Regions from separate parts of the Variovorax sp. OV084 genome, predicted to be linked through region 2. Evidence: riboswitches for the same ligand, from Rfam matches in the RefSeq annotation. Region 2 holds a riboswitch; the other holds the start of a gene.

The links. A riboswitch is a leader RNA that binds a small molecule or an ion and turns the genes downstream of it on or off. The one in region 2 is predicted to bind cobalamin.
Region 1: it holds a riboswitch for cobalamin, as region 2 does, so the genes downstream of both, BMW87_RS27525 (TonB-dependent receptor) here and BMW87_RS02090 (TonB-dependent receptor domain-containing protein) in region 2, are expected to answer to the same signal.

The regions. Positions count from the first base shown of each region.
Region 1 is NZ_FOII01000016.1:37,487-44,765, forward strand. Features, by position in the region: gene ybaL (cation:proton antiporter domain-containing protein) at 1-1,169, shown strand, start outside; gene BMW87_RS27515 (hypothetical protein) at 1,193-1,597, opposite strand; gene BMW87_RS27520 (hypothetical protein) at 1,762-1,983, shown strand; cobalamin riboswitch at 2,062-2,361, shown strand; gene BMW87_RS27525 (TonB-dependent receptor) at 2,493-4,679, shown strand; gene BMW87_RS27530 (PepSY domain-containing protein) at 4,691-6,220, shown strand; gene BMW87_RS27535 (energy-coupling factor ABC transporter permease) at 6,267-6,944, shown strand; gene cobW (cobalamin biosynthesis protein CobW) at 7,027-7,279, shown strand, end outside.
Region 2 is NZ_FOII01000001.1:417,599-424,877, reverse strand. Features, by position in the region: gene BMW87_RS02110 (FecCD family ABC transporter permease) at 1-145, opposite strand, end outside; gene BMW87_RS02105 (ABC transporter substrate-binding protein) at 139-1,017, opposite strand; gene BMW87_RS02100 (bifunctional adenosylcobinamide kinase/adenosylcobinamide-phosphate guanylyltransferase) at 1,014-1,613, opposite strand; gene BMW87_RS02095 (cobyrinic acid a,c-diamide synthase CobB) at 1,597-3,012, opposite strand; gene BMW87_RS02090 (TonB-dependent receptor domain-containing protein) at 2,997-4,913, opposite strand; cobalamin riboswitch at 5,000-5,261, opposite strand; gene BMW87_RS02085 (ClcB-like voltage-gated chloride channel protein) at 5,403-7,121, shown strand; gene BMW87_RS02080 (RidA family protein) at 7,137-7,279, opposite strand, start outside.

The DNA of each region.
Region 1 (7,279 bases), on a different contig from region 2:
AACACGCCGGGCCGGCCGATCCGCTGTGGCAGACGCTGGGCCTCACGCTGCTGCAAGTCGGCGGCTTCGTGGCGCTGATGCTGGTGGTGGGGCGGCGCGTGTTCCCGTGGATCCTCTGGCAGGTCACGCGGACCGGCTCGCGCGAGCTGTTCACGCTGTGCGTGGTGGCCGCTGCCGTGAGCATCGCTTTTGCCTCGGCGGCGCTGTTCGGCGTGTCGTTTGCGCTGGGCGCCTTCTTCGCCGGCATGGTCATGCGCGAGTCGCAGTTTGCCCACCGCGCCGCGCAAGAGTCGCTGCCGTTGCGCGACGCCTTCGCGGTGCTGTTCTTCGTGTCGGTCGGCATGCTGTTCGACCCCTCGGTGCTGATCGAGCGGCCGCTGCAGGTACTGGCGGTGGTGCTGGTCATCGTGCTGGGCAAGTCGCTTGCGGCCTGCGCGCTGGTGCTGGTGTTCCGCTACCCGCTGGGCACGGCGCTCACGGTGAGCGCCAGCCTGGCGCAGATCGGCGAGTTCTCGTTCATCCTGGCCGGGCTGGGCGTGTCGCTGGGCCTGCTGCCGGTGGAGGGCCAGAGCCTGGTGCTGGCGGGTGCGCTGATTTCCATTGCCACCAACCCGTTGTGGTTCAGCCTGATAGGGCCGATGCAGAAGTGGCTCCATGCCCGTTCGTCCTTCGCGCGCGGGCTCGAATCGCGCGACGACCCGCTGGCCGAACTGCCCATGACCACCGAGGCCAAGTACCTCTCGCGGCAAGTGGTGCTGGTGGGCTACGGCCGCGTGGGGCGCCGCATTGCGGCCGAACTCGACGCGCACGACATTCCCTACGTGGTGGCCGAGCAGAACCGCGAGCTTGTCGAAAAGCTGCGCGAGGCCGGCACGCCGGCCGTGTGGGGCGACGCGGCCGACCCGGCGGTGCTGATCCAGGCCCACATCGCGCGCGCCCGCGTGCTGGTGGTGGCCACGCCCGACGCCATGAACGTGCGCCAGATGATGGAGACGGCGCGCACACTCAACCCTACCATCCAGACCGTGATCCGCAGCCACAACGAGCAGGAGGCCCGGCTGCTCACGCAGGAAACCTCTGCCACCGTGTTCCTTGGCGAGCACGAACTCGCCCAGGCCATGGCCCGTGATGTAGTCCAGCGCGCCGTGTCGATGGCCGTGCCGGCTTGAAGACGCCCGCTTTCCTCTTCTTCTCAGAGGTCTTCGATGACCAGTGTGCGGTAGCGCTGGGCGATGGAATAGGGCACGGTGCGCACCAGTTCCATCAGGCGTTCGGCGGCAGCGCCGTCTCTTGTCCTCACCAGCAGGCCCGTGTGGCCGTCGCGCGCCAACTCGGTATAGGCGCGTACCGTCGCGGCGTCGGTGCCGGCGGAGGGCAGGGGGTTGTCGGATGTCTTCGCGGTCGGGGCGATTTCGGCCAGCACCGTTTGCGCGGGCAGCAGATAGACCTCGTCGCCACTCATGCCTTTTTCGATCAGGCGGTGGCCGATGCGGTCGGCGTCTTCCGCACTCGGAAACATCACCATCGAGTAGCCGGTCGGGTAAAAGGCCCCGCCGATGCTCGATCGCATGCCCGGTTCAAGAGTGAAATGCTTCATGCTGCCTCCTGTTCTTGGAAAGGCTTCTGAAAGGTCCCTGACTACAACATTAGGTCGCACCGGCACCGGGCTCTGTAGGAGAAACCCGAAAGCACTGTCAACCGCGTGCGTACCCCGCCCATTCAAAAAAAGAACCGACAACCTTGTCAGCCACTCTTACCTCCATGCCCTCATCGAGAAACATCGCGCTCACCGTCCATGAACTGGAGGCGGGCGAGTTCTATTGGGTGCTGATGGAGGCGGTCGACGACACGCCTGGCGAGACCTCCCACGTCTATGTGCCGCTGGAGGCAGCCCACGATCCCTATGCCACCTATTCGAACGCGCTGGTGGCGGGCGTGGCCGTGATGCGGCGGCTGTTCGGACCCGACGGAAGGCCTGCCTGAGGCCCATCAGAGGCCTTCGGCGGAAGGCCTCTCCCTATAATCCCGCCGTTCTGGTGCGTTAATTCTTATTAATCCCGCCAGGCAACACGGTTCGAAGGTGCCCCGCACGCCATCTCATGGCCACGGGGTTAAACGGGAAGCAGGTGCGCCGCGTCGTTCATTCTTGATTGATTGACGCTGCAACTCCTGCGCTGCCCCCGCAACGGTCAGCGGATCTGGAAACCCTCACGCTCATGCCTCCCAGACGGCACGGGCAGCCACTGCGCTTCGGCGTGGGAAGGCGAGGGTTTCGGCCGCGGTGTGCATCCATTCATTGATTGATTGGCACGCCGCGGCGCTCCGCAAGCCCGGATACCGGCCTTCGCAACCGCCTTCGGACGCTGCGGGAGTGCGTGTCCGGGCCTGCCACCGCTTCGCGCTCGCGCGTACCGTCGCAGTCCCTTCGCCTCTTCCGCCGCGTCCTCTATCGGTCAGGAGCCTGCGGGGACGCAGGCCGGAGGAGAAGTCACATGGGTCATGCATCGCCAGCGCGCGATCGCACGGGTGCGCCGCTGCGTTGGACGCGCCTTTCGGGTCTTTCACTGGGTCTGGGGTTGGTTTTCGGGCCTTCCGCGGTCTTCGCGCAGTCGTCGGGTGAAGCAGCCAGCAGCAACAGCCAGAGCCTTAAGCCGGTGCAGGTCGAGGCCGAACGGCATACCCCGCTCGCCATCGACGAACCCTCGCACACCGGTAGCCGCCTGGGCCTCACGCCGCTGGAAACGCCGGCCAGCATCGAGGTGCTGACGGGCGACACCATCCGTGCACGCGGCGACGTCTCGGTGATCGATGCCGCCACCCGCGCCACTGGCATCACCGGCACGCCCGGCCCCGGCAACGGCGGCACCGCGATGGCGGCGCGCGGCTTCTCGGGCCACGGCTCGGTGATGCAGCTGTTCGACGGCACGCGCCTCTACGCGGGCGCGGGCACCGTCACCTTCCCGTTCGACACCTGGTCTGTCGACCGCATCGAGGTGCTGCGCGGCGCGGCCTCGGTGATGTACGGCGAGGGTGCCATCGGCGGCGCCATCAACGTGGTGCCCAAGAAGCCGACGCGCGGCCCGATCCAGAACGAGGCGCTGGTCACGGTGGGCTCCGACGCCACCCGCCAGGTGGCCTTTGGCAGCGGCGGGGCGATCAACGACAAGCTCTCCTACCGCTTCGACATCAGCCACCGCCAGACCGACGGCTTCATGCAGCGCGGGCAGGCCGAGAGCCTGGCCGTGGGCGCGGCCGTGCGGCTCGACGTGTCGCCGCAGCTGCAGTTCACGCTGTCGCACGACGAGGGCCGGCAGTCGCCGCAGCGCTACTTCGGCGTGCCGCTGATCGACGGCCGCCTCAGCAGCCAGACGCTGCGCCAGAACTACAACGTCGACGATTCGGAAATCAAGTACCGCGACAAGTGGACCCGGCTCGACGCCCAGTGGACGCCCAACAGCGCCGTCACCGTGCGCAACCAGCTCTACCGGCTGGAGAGCAAGCGCCACTGGCGCGACAGCGAGACCTACACCTACAACGCCACCACGCGGCGCGTGACGCGCGGCGACTACCTGGAAATCGGCCACGACCAGGAGCAGATCGGCAACCGCACCGACGCCACCTTCAAGCACGGCCTGTTCGGCCTGGCCAACCAGGTGCTGGTGGGTTTCGACGCGAATCACATCAACTTCCAGCACAGCAACGATTCACCGTACGGCGGGCGCTCGGTGGTCGACCCCTTCGCCTTCAACCCCGGCTACTACGTGTCGCCCGTGGCCTACACGCCGCGCTACCGGACCAAGACCGACACCTACGCCTTCTTCACCGAAGACAAGCTGGCCTTCAACGAGCAGTGGTCGGTGGTGGGCAGCCTGCGCTGGGACCATGCCAAGGTGGCGCGCACCGACCTGCAGAACGCGGCCAACAACCTCGGCAAGACCTTCGAGTACGCCACCGGCCGCCTCGGCGTGGTGTATGCGCCCGATGTGTCGCAGTCGTTCTATGCGCAGGTGGCGCGCGCGGCCGACCCGCTGACCTCGCTCATCTCCACCTCGGCCACGCAGGTGCCGTTCGAGCTCAGCACCGGCCGGCAGGTCGAGGTTGGCTACAAGCGCCAGCTGGCCGACAACCGCGGGGCCTGGACCGTGGCGGCCTATCGCATCGAGAAGACCAAGCTGCTCTCGCGCGACGCGACCGATCCGACCATCACCCAGCAGATCGGCAAGCAGTCGTCCGAAGGCATCGAGGCCACGCTCGACCTGGCGCTCACCTCGACGCTGCGGCTCGAAGCCAACGTGGCCAAGCTGCGCGCGCGCTACGACGACTTCAACGAAGTCGTCAGCGGGCGCCTCGTCTCGCGCGCGGGCAACACGCCCACTGGCGTGCCCGAAGAGGCCGCGAATCTCTGGCTCAACTGGCGCTTCCTGCCGCAGTGGGAGGCTGACTTCGGCGTGCGCTACGTCGGACCGCGCCAGGTCGATACGGCCAACTCGCGCAAGATCGGCTCCTACACCGTGGCCGATGCGGGCGTGAGCTGGCAGGCGAATCCTTCGCTGAAGCTTGCGCTGCGCGCCTACAACCTGGCCGATCGCCGCTATGCGGTGTCGTTCTCGAACGGCGGCAACCAGTGGTTGCTGGGCCGCCCGCGTTCGTTCGAGCTGTCGGCTCTGGTCAACTTCTGAGCGGCGCTCCCATGACTTCCGCATGGCGCCGCGCCTGGCCGATCATCCGGCACTGGCTCTACTGGACGCACCGGTGGCTGGGCATCGGCGGCTGCCTGCTGTTCGTCATGTGGTTCGTCTCGGGCGTCGTGATGATGTACGTGGGGTATCCCAACCTCACGGACGAAGAGCGACTTGCGGGGCTGGCGCCGCTGCGTTTCGAGCAGGCGGCGGTGTCGCCAACCGCTGCACTCGACGCGCTGCCGCAGGCGGCCCGCGTGCAGCCGCGGCGCATGGTGCTGGAGATGCAGGGCGGCATCAACGCCGAGCCCGTATGGCGCATCGTCGATGCGAGCGGAGGCCGGCACACGGTCTCGGCGCGCGACGGCCATGTGCCCGGCCCGGTCGATGCCGCGCAGGCCGAGGCCATCGCGCGGGCCTTCTCGGGCCATGCGAGTGCGCACTGGGCCGAGACGCTGGAGCGTGATCAGTGGACCGTGCCGCAGGGCCTGAACCCGCTGCGCCCGCTGCACCGCGTCGAAGTCGGCGACGCGGCCGGCACGGAGCTGTACGTGTCTTCGCGCAACGGCGAAGTGGTGCGCGACACCACACGCGCGGAGCGCTTCTGGAACTGGCTGGGCTCCGTGCCGCACTGGATCTACTTCACGCCACTGCGCGCCGATCCGCCGCTGTGGCACGACGTGGTGGTGTGGCTGTCGGCGGCATGCATCGTCTCGGCCGTGACGGGCATCGTCATCGGCATCCTGCGGGTGCGCCTGCGGCGCAGGTTCCGCAATGGCGCGGTCACGCCGTACAACGGATGGATGGCCTGGCACCACATCGCGGGGCTGCTCGGCGGGTTCTTCGTGCTGACGTGGATCATCAGCGGCTGGCTGTCGATGAACCCCAATGGCTGGTTCCAGCGCGGGCCGGGCGACGCGGCTGCGATGGCGCGCTACACGGGTGCCGGTAAGTCGCCGTTCCCCTGGCCGCCAGCGGTGTTGCCGTCAGGCGAGGGCGAGGCCGCACCGCGCGAGGCCGTGCTGCTGTGGTTCGACGGCAAGCCGCTGCTGCAGCTGCGCGACGCGAAGGCGCGCGTGCGGGTTGTCGATGCGGCCACGGGTGGCCCCGCCGTCATCGGCAAGAGCGACATCCTGCGCGCCGCCGCCCGCCTGCGGCCCGGCGCCATCACCCAGGCCACGCTGCAGGCCCGCGAAGACTTCCACTGGTACGGCCACCACCGCGAGCGCACCGTGCCCGTGTGGCGGCTGCAGTTCGACGACCCCGCGCACAGCTGGATCTACATCGACCCGGCCAGCGGGCAGGTCGCCGGCAGCAACGACAGCAATTCGAGGCTGCGACGCTGGCTCTTCAATGCGGCGCACAGCCTCGACTTTCCCTGGCTCATCCAGTACCGGCCGGCCTGGGACCTCGTGGTGTGGCTGCTTTCCATCGTCGGCACCGTGGCCTCGGCCAGCGGCGTCGTGATCGGCTGGCGACGGCTGCGGCGCAAGCCTCGACCATTGGTCATATCGAAGGGGCTTGCGCAAGCAGGCCCATGAACCAACAATCAACTTTCGCACTGCGGTGCATTTCAGGAGGTGCTCGATGCACATCGAACCAGGTCTCGTCGACGGATCCAAGATCTTCCTCAGCTACGCCACGGCGGCAGCTGCTCTCGCCTACACAGGCAAGGTGGCCTTCGATACGGCCGTGAAGGACGGCCTTGCCGCCCTGGCGCTGCGCTCGGCCATTGCCGTTGCGCTGGTGTTCTGCTTCTTCGAGGTGTTGCCGCATCACCCGGTGGGCGTGTCCGAGGTGCACCTGATTCTGGGCACGACCCTGCTGCTGGTGTTCGGCCTGGCGCCTGCGGCCATTGGCCTGGCGGGCGGGTTGCTCATCCAGGGCCTGTTCTTCGAACCGCAGGATGTGCCGCAGTTCGGCATGAACGTCACCACCTTGCTGGTGCCCCTGTTCGCGACTGCCGCGCTGGCACGGCGGATCATTCCCCAGAACGTGGCCTACGTGGACATCAGCTACCAGCAGGCATTCAAGCTGTCGGTGGCCTACCAGGGCGGCATCGTGGTCTGGGTCGGCTTCTGGGCGCTCTACGGACGCGGCACCGGGCTCGAGAACCTGAGCCAGATCGCCAGCTTCGGCGCTGCCTACATGACAGTCGTGTTTGTCGAGCCGCTGGTCGACCTGGGTGTGTTGGCCGCTGCAAAGGCCTGGCGTCGTCTGCAGGGCACGGCCTTCGTCGAGCGCCGCCTGTACAGCGCCATCTGATTCAACCAATGCATCGCCGCGCTCACGAGGTGCTGCCTCGGGGAGCGGCACGGGCGCTTGCGCGCCTGAAAGAACATATCCCATGACACAAGCAAGCAACGCCAAGATCCCCGTCACCATCGTCACGGGCTTCCTCGGCAGCGGCAAGACCACGCTGCTGCGCCACATCCTCGGCAATGCCGAAGGCCGCCGCATCGCGGTGATCGTCAATGAGTTCGGCGAACTCGGCATCGACGGCGAGATTCTTCGTGGCTGCGGCATCGGCTGCGACGACGAGGGCAACGAGCGCGAAGGCGCGCTGTACGAGCTGGCCAACGGCTGCGTCTGTTGCACCG
Region 2 (7,279 bases):
GCCGCGCCGCGAGCAGGCTTTCGAAACCGGTGCTGCCGATGCCCAGGCCCAGCACCATCAGCGCAGCGCCCGCCACCAGCAGGCCTGCGCCAAGCAGCAAGACGCGGCGCAGATGGACCGTGTGCCTTCGCGCTGCGTTCACCATTTGCCGCCTTTGTCACTCAGGCACTGCGCCATCAGGCGCGCGGCCTCGTCCATGCGCGGACCGGGGCGCACGAGCACGTCGGACTGTTCCGCGCTGAAGCGGCAGATGCGGCCCTCGCGCACTGCGCGGATGCCGGCCCAGCCGGGGCGCTGCTCCAGCCCTTGCGCGCTGCGCACGCTGACCATGATGAGGTCGGGGTTCGCGCGCACCACGTACTCGGGGTTGAGCTTGGGGAACGGGCCGAGCGAAGCCGGCACGATGTTCCTCACGCCGAGCCGTGTGAGCGTTTCGCCGATGAACGACGACTCGCCCGCCGCGTACGGCGCGCTGTTCACTTCGAAGTACACGCGCATGCCCCTGGCGCTCGCGGGCACCGACTGCGCGGCGGCCGACACGCTGGCATCGATCACGCGCCAGACCTTCGGCGCTTCGTGCGTGCCGAGCACCTGGTCGAGCTTGTCGAGCACGCGCTGCACGTCGGCATGGCTCTTGGGTTCGAGCACCAGCACCTTCAGGCCCAGCGCCTCGAGCCGCTGCGTGACGCGCGACGACTTGGCAAGCAGCACCGCGTCGGGCTTGAGCGCGACGATGGCCTCGACGTTCGGGTCGATCCCGCCACCGAGCTGCGGCAGCGCCTTCACCTGTTCGGGCGAGTTGGAATAGCGATCGACACCCACCAGCCGATTGCAGGCACCGAGCGCACAAATCGATTCGGTAAGCGACGGCAGCAGCGAGACGATGCGCTGCGGCGGCTGCGGCAGGCTCACGGACACGCCGCGCTCGTCGACCACGTCGAAGGCGTGCGCGGCCAGCGCGAACAGGGCCAGGCCGAGCGCGACCAACGGAGTGCGGATCGTCTTTTTCTTCTTCATGCAGCAGGCGCTTTCAGGCTCAACGGCAGGCCTGCGGCCATCAGGGTGACGCGGTCGCAGGCGGCGGCCACGTCCTGGTTCAGGCGGCCGAGCGCGTCGACGAAGGCGCGCGTCTCGCGGCCCAGCGGAATCACGCCCAGGCCGATCTCGTTGCCGACCAGCACCACCGGCCCGCGCGCCTCGCGCAGCGCGACCAGCAGCATGGCGATGTGCGTGGCCGGGGTGCGCGTCACGGGGCGGGCGTCTTCGGAGTGAATCGGCATCAGCAGGTTGGTGAGCCACAGCGTGAGGCAGTCGACCACCACCAGCGTCTCGGGCGTGCTCTGCGTGACGACGGCGCGCGCGAGTTCGATCGGCTCCTCGATGGTGCGCATGCCGGGCACCCGCTCGGCACGGTCGGCCTGGTGGCGCACGATGCGCTCCAGCATCTCGTCGTCGTAGGCCTGCGCGGTGGCGATCAGCACGGCGCGGTGCGTGCGGGAATCGGCCGCGAACCAGTCGATGGCACGCTGCTCGGCGCGGCGCGACTTGCCGCTCTTCTGGCCACCCAGGATGAACTCGTGCTCGATGGTCTTCGGCTTATTCGATTGCGGCATGGATCTCCAACTCGATGGGCATGGCGCCGAAAAGGCGGGCCGTGGCTTGCGGGCTGGAGGCAAACCACGCGTGGAAGTAACTGGCGCGCACCGGGCCCTGCACGTACAGCGCCTCGCCGCCGCGTGCGCCCACGGGCTGCGTCGCGCCGGGCCTGGCAGTGTGCGCGGCGGGCGCCAGTGGCGTTTCGCAGCGCGAATAGTGGAAGGTGTGTCCGCGCAGGGTGTGGCTGCCGAGGGTGAGCTGTTGCGGGCCAAGGCCGGCGAGCCGCTTCTGCATGGTCACGCGGCCCGGCAGCAGGCCCCAGAGGCGGTGGACCTGCGCGTCGTCTTGCGTGGCCAGTTCGTCGAACAGCGCCATCATGCCGCCGCACTCGGCCCAGACCGGCTTGCCCGCAGCGGCATGCGCGGCGAGCGATTCGCGCATCGGCGCGCAGGCGGCCAGCGCTTCGGCGTGCAGTTCGGGGTAGCCGCCGGGCAGCCAGACCGCGTCGCATGCCGGCAAGGCATCGCCTGCGAGCGGCGAGAAAAAGGACAGCCGCGCCCCCAGCGCCGTGAGCACGTCGAGGTTCGCGGGGTAGATGAATGAAAAGGCCGCATCGCGCGCAATGGCGATGGCGCGGCCAGCCAGCAGCGGCGGCACGGCTTCTGCCTCGCCGGAAGCGGGTGCCTCGAAACGCACCTGCGGCAGTTGACTGGTCTGCATCTGCCCGAGCGGCGTGGCGCCCAGCACATCGGCCGCCGCGTCGAGACGCGCCATCGCATCGCCGAGTTCGGTAGCGGCCACGAGGCCCAGGTGCCGCTCGGGCAGCGTGAACCCCGCGTCGCGCGGCAAGGCGCCAAGCCACTGCGAGGGTTCGCGCAGCGCGTCTTTCAACATGCCCGCGTGCCTCTCGCTGGCCACGCGGTTCGCCAGCACGCCGGCCCATGGCAACCCAGGCCGGAAGTTCTGCAGCCCGTAGGCCAGCGCGCCGAAGGTGCCCGCCATGGCGTGCGCATCGATCACCGCCAGCACCGGCAGGCCGAAGCGCTCAGCCAGGTCGGCCGCGCTGGGCGTGCCGTCGAACAGGCCCATCACGCCTTCGATAATCACAAGGTCGCACTCGGCCGCCGCGGCGCGCAGGCGCGAGCGGCAATCGGCCTCGCCGGTCATCCAGAGGTCGAGCGAATGCACCGGCGCGCCGGTGGCCAGCGCCAGCCAGTGCGGGTCGAGAAAGTCGGGCCCGCACTTGAAGGCGCGCACGCGCCGCCCCTGGCGCGCATGCAGCCGCGCGAGCGCCGCGGCGACGGTGGTCTTGCCCTGCCCCGAAGCCGGGGCAGCCACCAGCACCGCGGCGCACGAGACTGCCGCGGCACCGGCGGTGTCGCCTGGTTGGGTAGCTTGGCTTAGTGAGGCGTCCACTTGAGACCGACGTACGCGGTGCGGCCGGCATTGGCGTACAGCCGCGCGAACTGGTAGTCCTTGTTGCCCACATTGTCGACGCGGGCCACGAGGTTGAGGTCTCGCGTGATCTGCGTGCTGGCCGACAGGTTCAGCACGGTGTAGCCACCGAGCTTGATGGTGTTGGCCGCGTCGTCGTAGCGCTTGCTCGAGGACTGCACCTCGGCGCCCAGCGTCCAGCCGGCGACGCGCCAGTCGGCGCCCAGGGTGCCATGGCGCTTGGAGCGGCGTGCGAGCAGGTTGCCGGTGTCGGCGTCCTTCGGGTCCTGCACGTCGAGCGAGGCGCGCAGCGTGACGTCGCCCAGGCGCTGGCTGGCCGACAGCGTGGCGCCCTGCAGGGTGGCACGGTTCACGTTGGTGTAGCAGCCGAACGTCGAGGCACAGCCCGTGGCGGTGCCGACGAAGTTGATCAGGTTGCGCACGCGGTTGCGATACACCACGATGCCTGCGGTGGTGCCGTCCTTGGCGTAGTTCATGCCCAGCTCGACGTTCTGGCTGCTTTCGGGCCGCAGCGTGGACACGCCGTATTCGCTGAAGCGCTGGTACAGGGTGGGCACGCGGAAGGCGGTGCCGGCCGAGGCCGTGAAGCGCAGCGACGGGGTGATGGCATAGCCGTAGGCCGCGCTGCCGGTGGTCTTGCCGCCGAACTCGCTGTCCCTGTCGTGGCGCACATGCAGCTGCAGCGAATGCGGGCCCTGCACGAAGCCGTAGCCGAGCGAAATCGCATCCTGCGAGCGGTCGCGTGACAGCAGCTTCGACGAGGTGGTGGGCGCGTTTTCGAGCGCGTCTTCGCGGCGCTCGAAGGTGGCCGTCACCAGGTGCGGGCCGAAGCGGAATTCGTTCTGGAACAGGTAACCGCGCAGGTTGGTTTCGGTCCGGTAGAACGAAGGCTGCGTCTTGTAGACCGACTGCGAATCGGTCACCTGCACGCGGGTGCTGTAGATGTCGTTCCACTTGGCCGACCAGGTCAGGCCGGCGGTACGCAGCGTGTTGTTCGACACGTCGTCGCGGAACAGGATCGGCGGCTTGGTCCTGTAGGAGACGGTGGCGTCGTAGCCGGCCTTGATGTCGCTGGTGAGCAGCGTGGCCTCCAGGCGCTGGTCCGGCGTGATCTGCAAGCCCAGCTTCACGTTGCCCGAGGTGCTGTTGTAGCCGTCGCGGTCGGGGCTGGTGTAGCCGTCTTTCACCACGTTGCGCTTGCTTGCGGGCTGCACGTTGTAGCCCTTGCTTTCCTCGTGCGCCACGCCGAACGAATAGTCGAACAGGCCCGACTTGCCGCTCACGCCGCCTTCGATCTTGCGCAGGCCCTTGCTGCCGAAGCCGATGCCCGCGTAAGGCGACACGCCCTCTTCGCCGCGCTTGGTGAAGAGCTGGATCACGCCGCCCACGGCGTCGGAGCCGTACACCGCGGCGGCCGGGCCGCGCAGCACTTCGATGCGGTCGATCTGCGAGAGCGGAATGCCTTCCCAGCCGGCGCCGCCGGTCGATTGCGAGTCGATGCGCACGCCGTCGAGGTACACGGCCGTGAAGCGCGTTTCAGCGCCGCGGATGAACAGGCTGGTGGTGTTGCCCACGCCGCCGCTGCGCGAGATCTCGATGCCGGGCAGGCGCGCCAGCACGTCGGCCACGCCGGTCGCGCCGCTGCGCTCGATGGTCTTGCGGTCGATGATGGACACGTCGCCCACCAGGTCCGACAGCGCCTGCGGCGTGCGGTTGGCCGTGACCACCGTTTCGCCCAGCGTGGGGGCGTCTTGTGCATGGGCCAGGCCACCGAAGGCGGAAGCCAGCGCCAGCGGCAGGCAGGCATGGCGGAGACGGCGCGCAGGAGCGCGGCCGCGAGAAAAGCAAACGTGGGAAATCATGAATGAGCCGAACGAACGTCAATACCCCTCGCCGGCCTCCCCGCCGGCGCCTGGGCGCCATGGCCGCCCCATGCACAGATCACGCATGCGGCAGCCGCCTTGTTGGCCGGTATCCGGGCTGGCAGAACGGCCCCTCACCGCCTTCCCAGGCGCCTGTTTCAGGGCACCCAGTGGCTTCGATGGAAAGGGGTTGGCGCCTTGCGGCGCCGTCTGCTTGACCGTTGCGGGGGCAGCGCAGGCGGCTTCGGCCTTGTTCCGTCCTGATGAGGTCGGGGGCTTCCACTCCTGCTTCCCGTTGAACCGCGGCGCGTGAACCACGCCGCAGGCACCAACGGGCGGGATTTTATGCCAGTGACTTGGCTCGCCCCCAGGCTGCGCGCACTTCGTGTCGCTTCTCCTTCCCCCTACCGGGGGCAACACCTGAGGCCCGGTAAAGCCGGTTCCTCGGTGTTCCCGCCTGGGCGGCGCTCGCAGCTAACATCCCAGCCCATGATGCGGCCCGCCTCGGTAGTTCTCAATCTTCGTTCGGCGCTGCAGCGTGTCTTCGGTGTCTCGGGCTGGCAGTCGATGCTGCTGTGGGCCATCGTGGCCGGTTTGCTCGGCACGCTGGCGACCGAACTTTTTCGCGCGGCGCTTTATCACTTCGAGCATCTGGTGCTCGGTCCGGGCGAAGGGCTGGTGGCAATGGCGAAGCACCTGCCGTGGTGGGCGCGCATCGCCTGCCCCACGCTGGGTGGACTGGTGGCCGGCGGCCTGCTGGTGCTGGCGAAACGCGTCGCCTTGCGCAGCGCCGCCTCCGACTACATGGAAGCCATCGTGCTCGGTAATGGGCGCATTCCGGTGGCGCAGACGCTGGTGCGCAGCGCCTCGTCGCTGGTGAGCATCGGCACCGGTGGTTCCATCGGGCGCGAGGGCTCGATGGTGCAGCTGGCGGCGCTGGCGTCGTCTCTGCTGGGGCGGGTGTTCCGCTTTCCGGTCGAGCGGCTGCGGTTGCTGGTGGCCTGCGGCGCGGCGGCCGGCCTGACCGCCGCCTACAACGCACCCATTGCCGGCGCCTTCTTCGTCGCCGAGATCGTGCTGGGCTCTATCGCGATGGAAAGCGTGGGGCCGATCATCATTGCCTCGGTGGTCGCCAACGTCGCGATGCGCGCCCTGCCCGGCTACCAGCCTCCTTACAAGATGCCGGCGTTCCCGGAAATCCACGGCACCGAGGTCGTGCTGTTCTGCGTGCTCGGCGTGCTGCTGGGCTTTGCGGCGGCCGGCTTCCTGCGCGCGTTGCAGGGCAGCCGTGCGCTGTTCTCGCGCTTGCCGGTTGCGTTGCCGTGGCGGCTGGCGTTGGGCGGGCTCGTGATGGGTGCGGTGTCGGTGCCCATGCCCGAGGTCTGGGGCAACGGCTACAGCGTGGTCAATTCGGTGCTGCACACGCCCTGGCCGTGGACGCTGATCGCGATGGTGCTGGTCGCCAAGGCGGTCGCCACGATGGCCACGGCCGGCTCGGGCGCGGTGGGCGGCGTGTTCACGCCGGCGCTGTTCTTCGGCTGCATGGTCGGTGCGCTGTTCGGCCTTGGCGCGCAGGCGCTGTGGCCAGCGGCCACCTCGGCGCCGTTCGCCTATGCCATCGTCGGCATGGGCGCATTCCTGGCGGGCGCCACGCAGGCGCCGCTGATGGCCATCCTGATGATCTTCGAGATGACGCTCAGCTACCAGGTCATGCTGCCGCTGATGGCGGCGAGCGTCATCGCGTATTTCGTCGCACGCTCGGCCAATGCCGGCTCGATGTACGAGATCACCCTGCACCGCAACGAGCAGCGGGACACGCAGATGCGCCTGCGCGGGCTGCACATGCGCGACCTGGTGCAGCCAGCCGAGACGGTGGTCGGCCCGGAGGCAGACCGCGAAGCGATGAGCAGGCTCTTCCTGCAGCACCCGGTGAAGTACCTGTACGTGGTGGACGCGGGCAACCGTTACCTCGGCGTGGTGCCGCTTTCGTCGCTCGGCACGGCGCCAGCGGAAACGACCGCGGGCGCCCTGCTCTCGCAGGCCATCCAGCCGCTCACCGCCGACACCGGGCTGGGCGAGGCGCTGCAGCGTTTTCTCGATCACCTGGGCGAACGGCTGCCCGTGATCGAGAGCGCCGGCAACCCTGTGCTGCTCGGGATTGTTGCCAAGAGCGCGCTGCTCGCCACCTACGTGCGGCTGAGCGAGTAGCGCAGTACTGCTTTTTTACTTGGCGGGACGTACCGCCATCACCTCGATCTCGACCAGGTAGGCCGGGTTGGCGAGCGCCGCCACCTGCATTGCCGAACGCACCGGCAGTCGGGGCTGGGCGGTGGTGCCGAAGAACTGGGTGTAGCCCTCCATGAAGC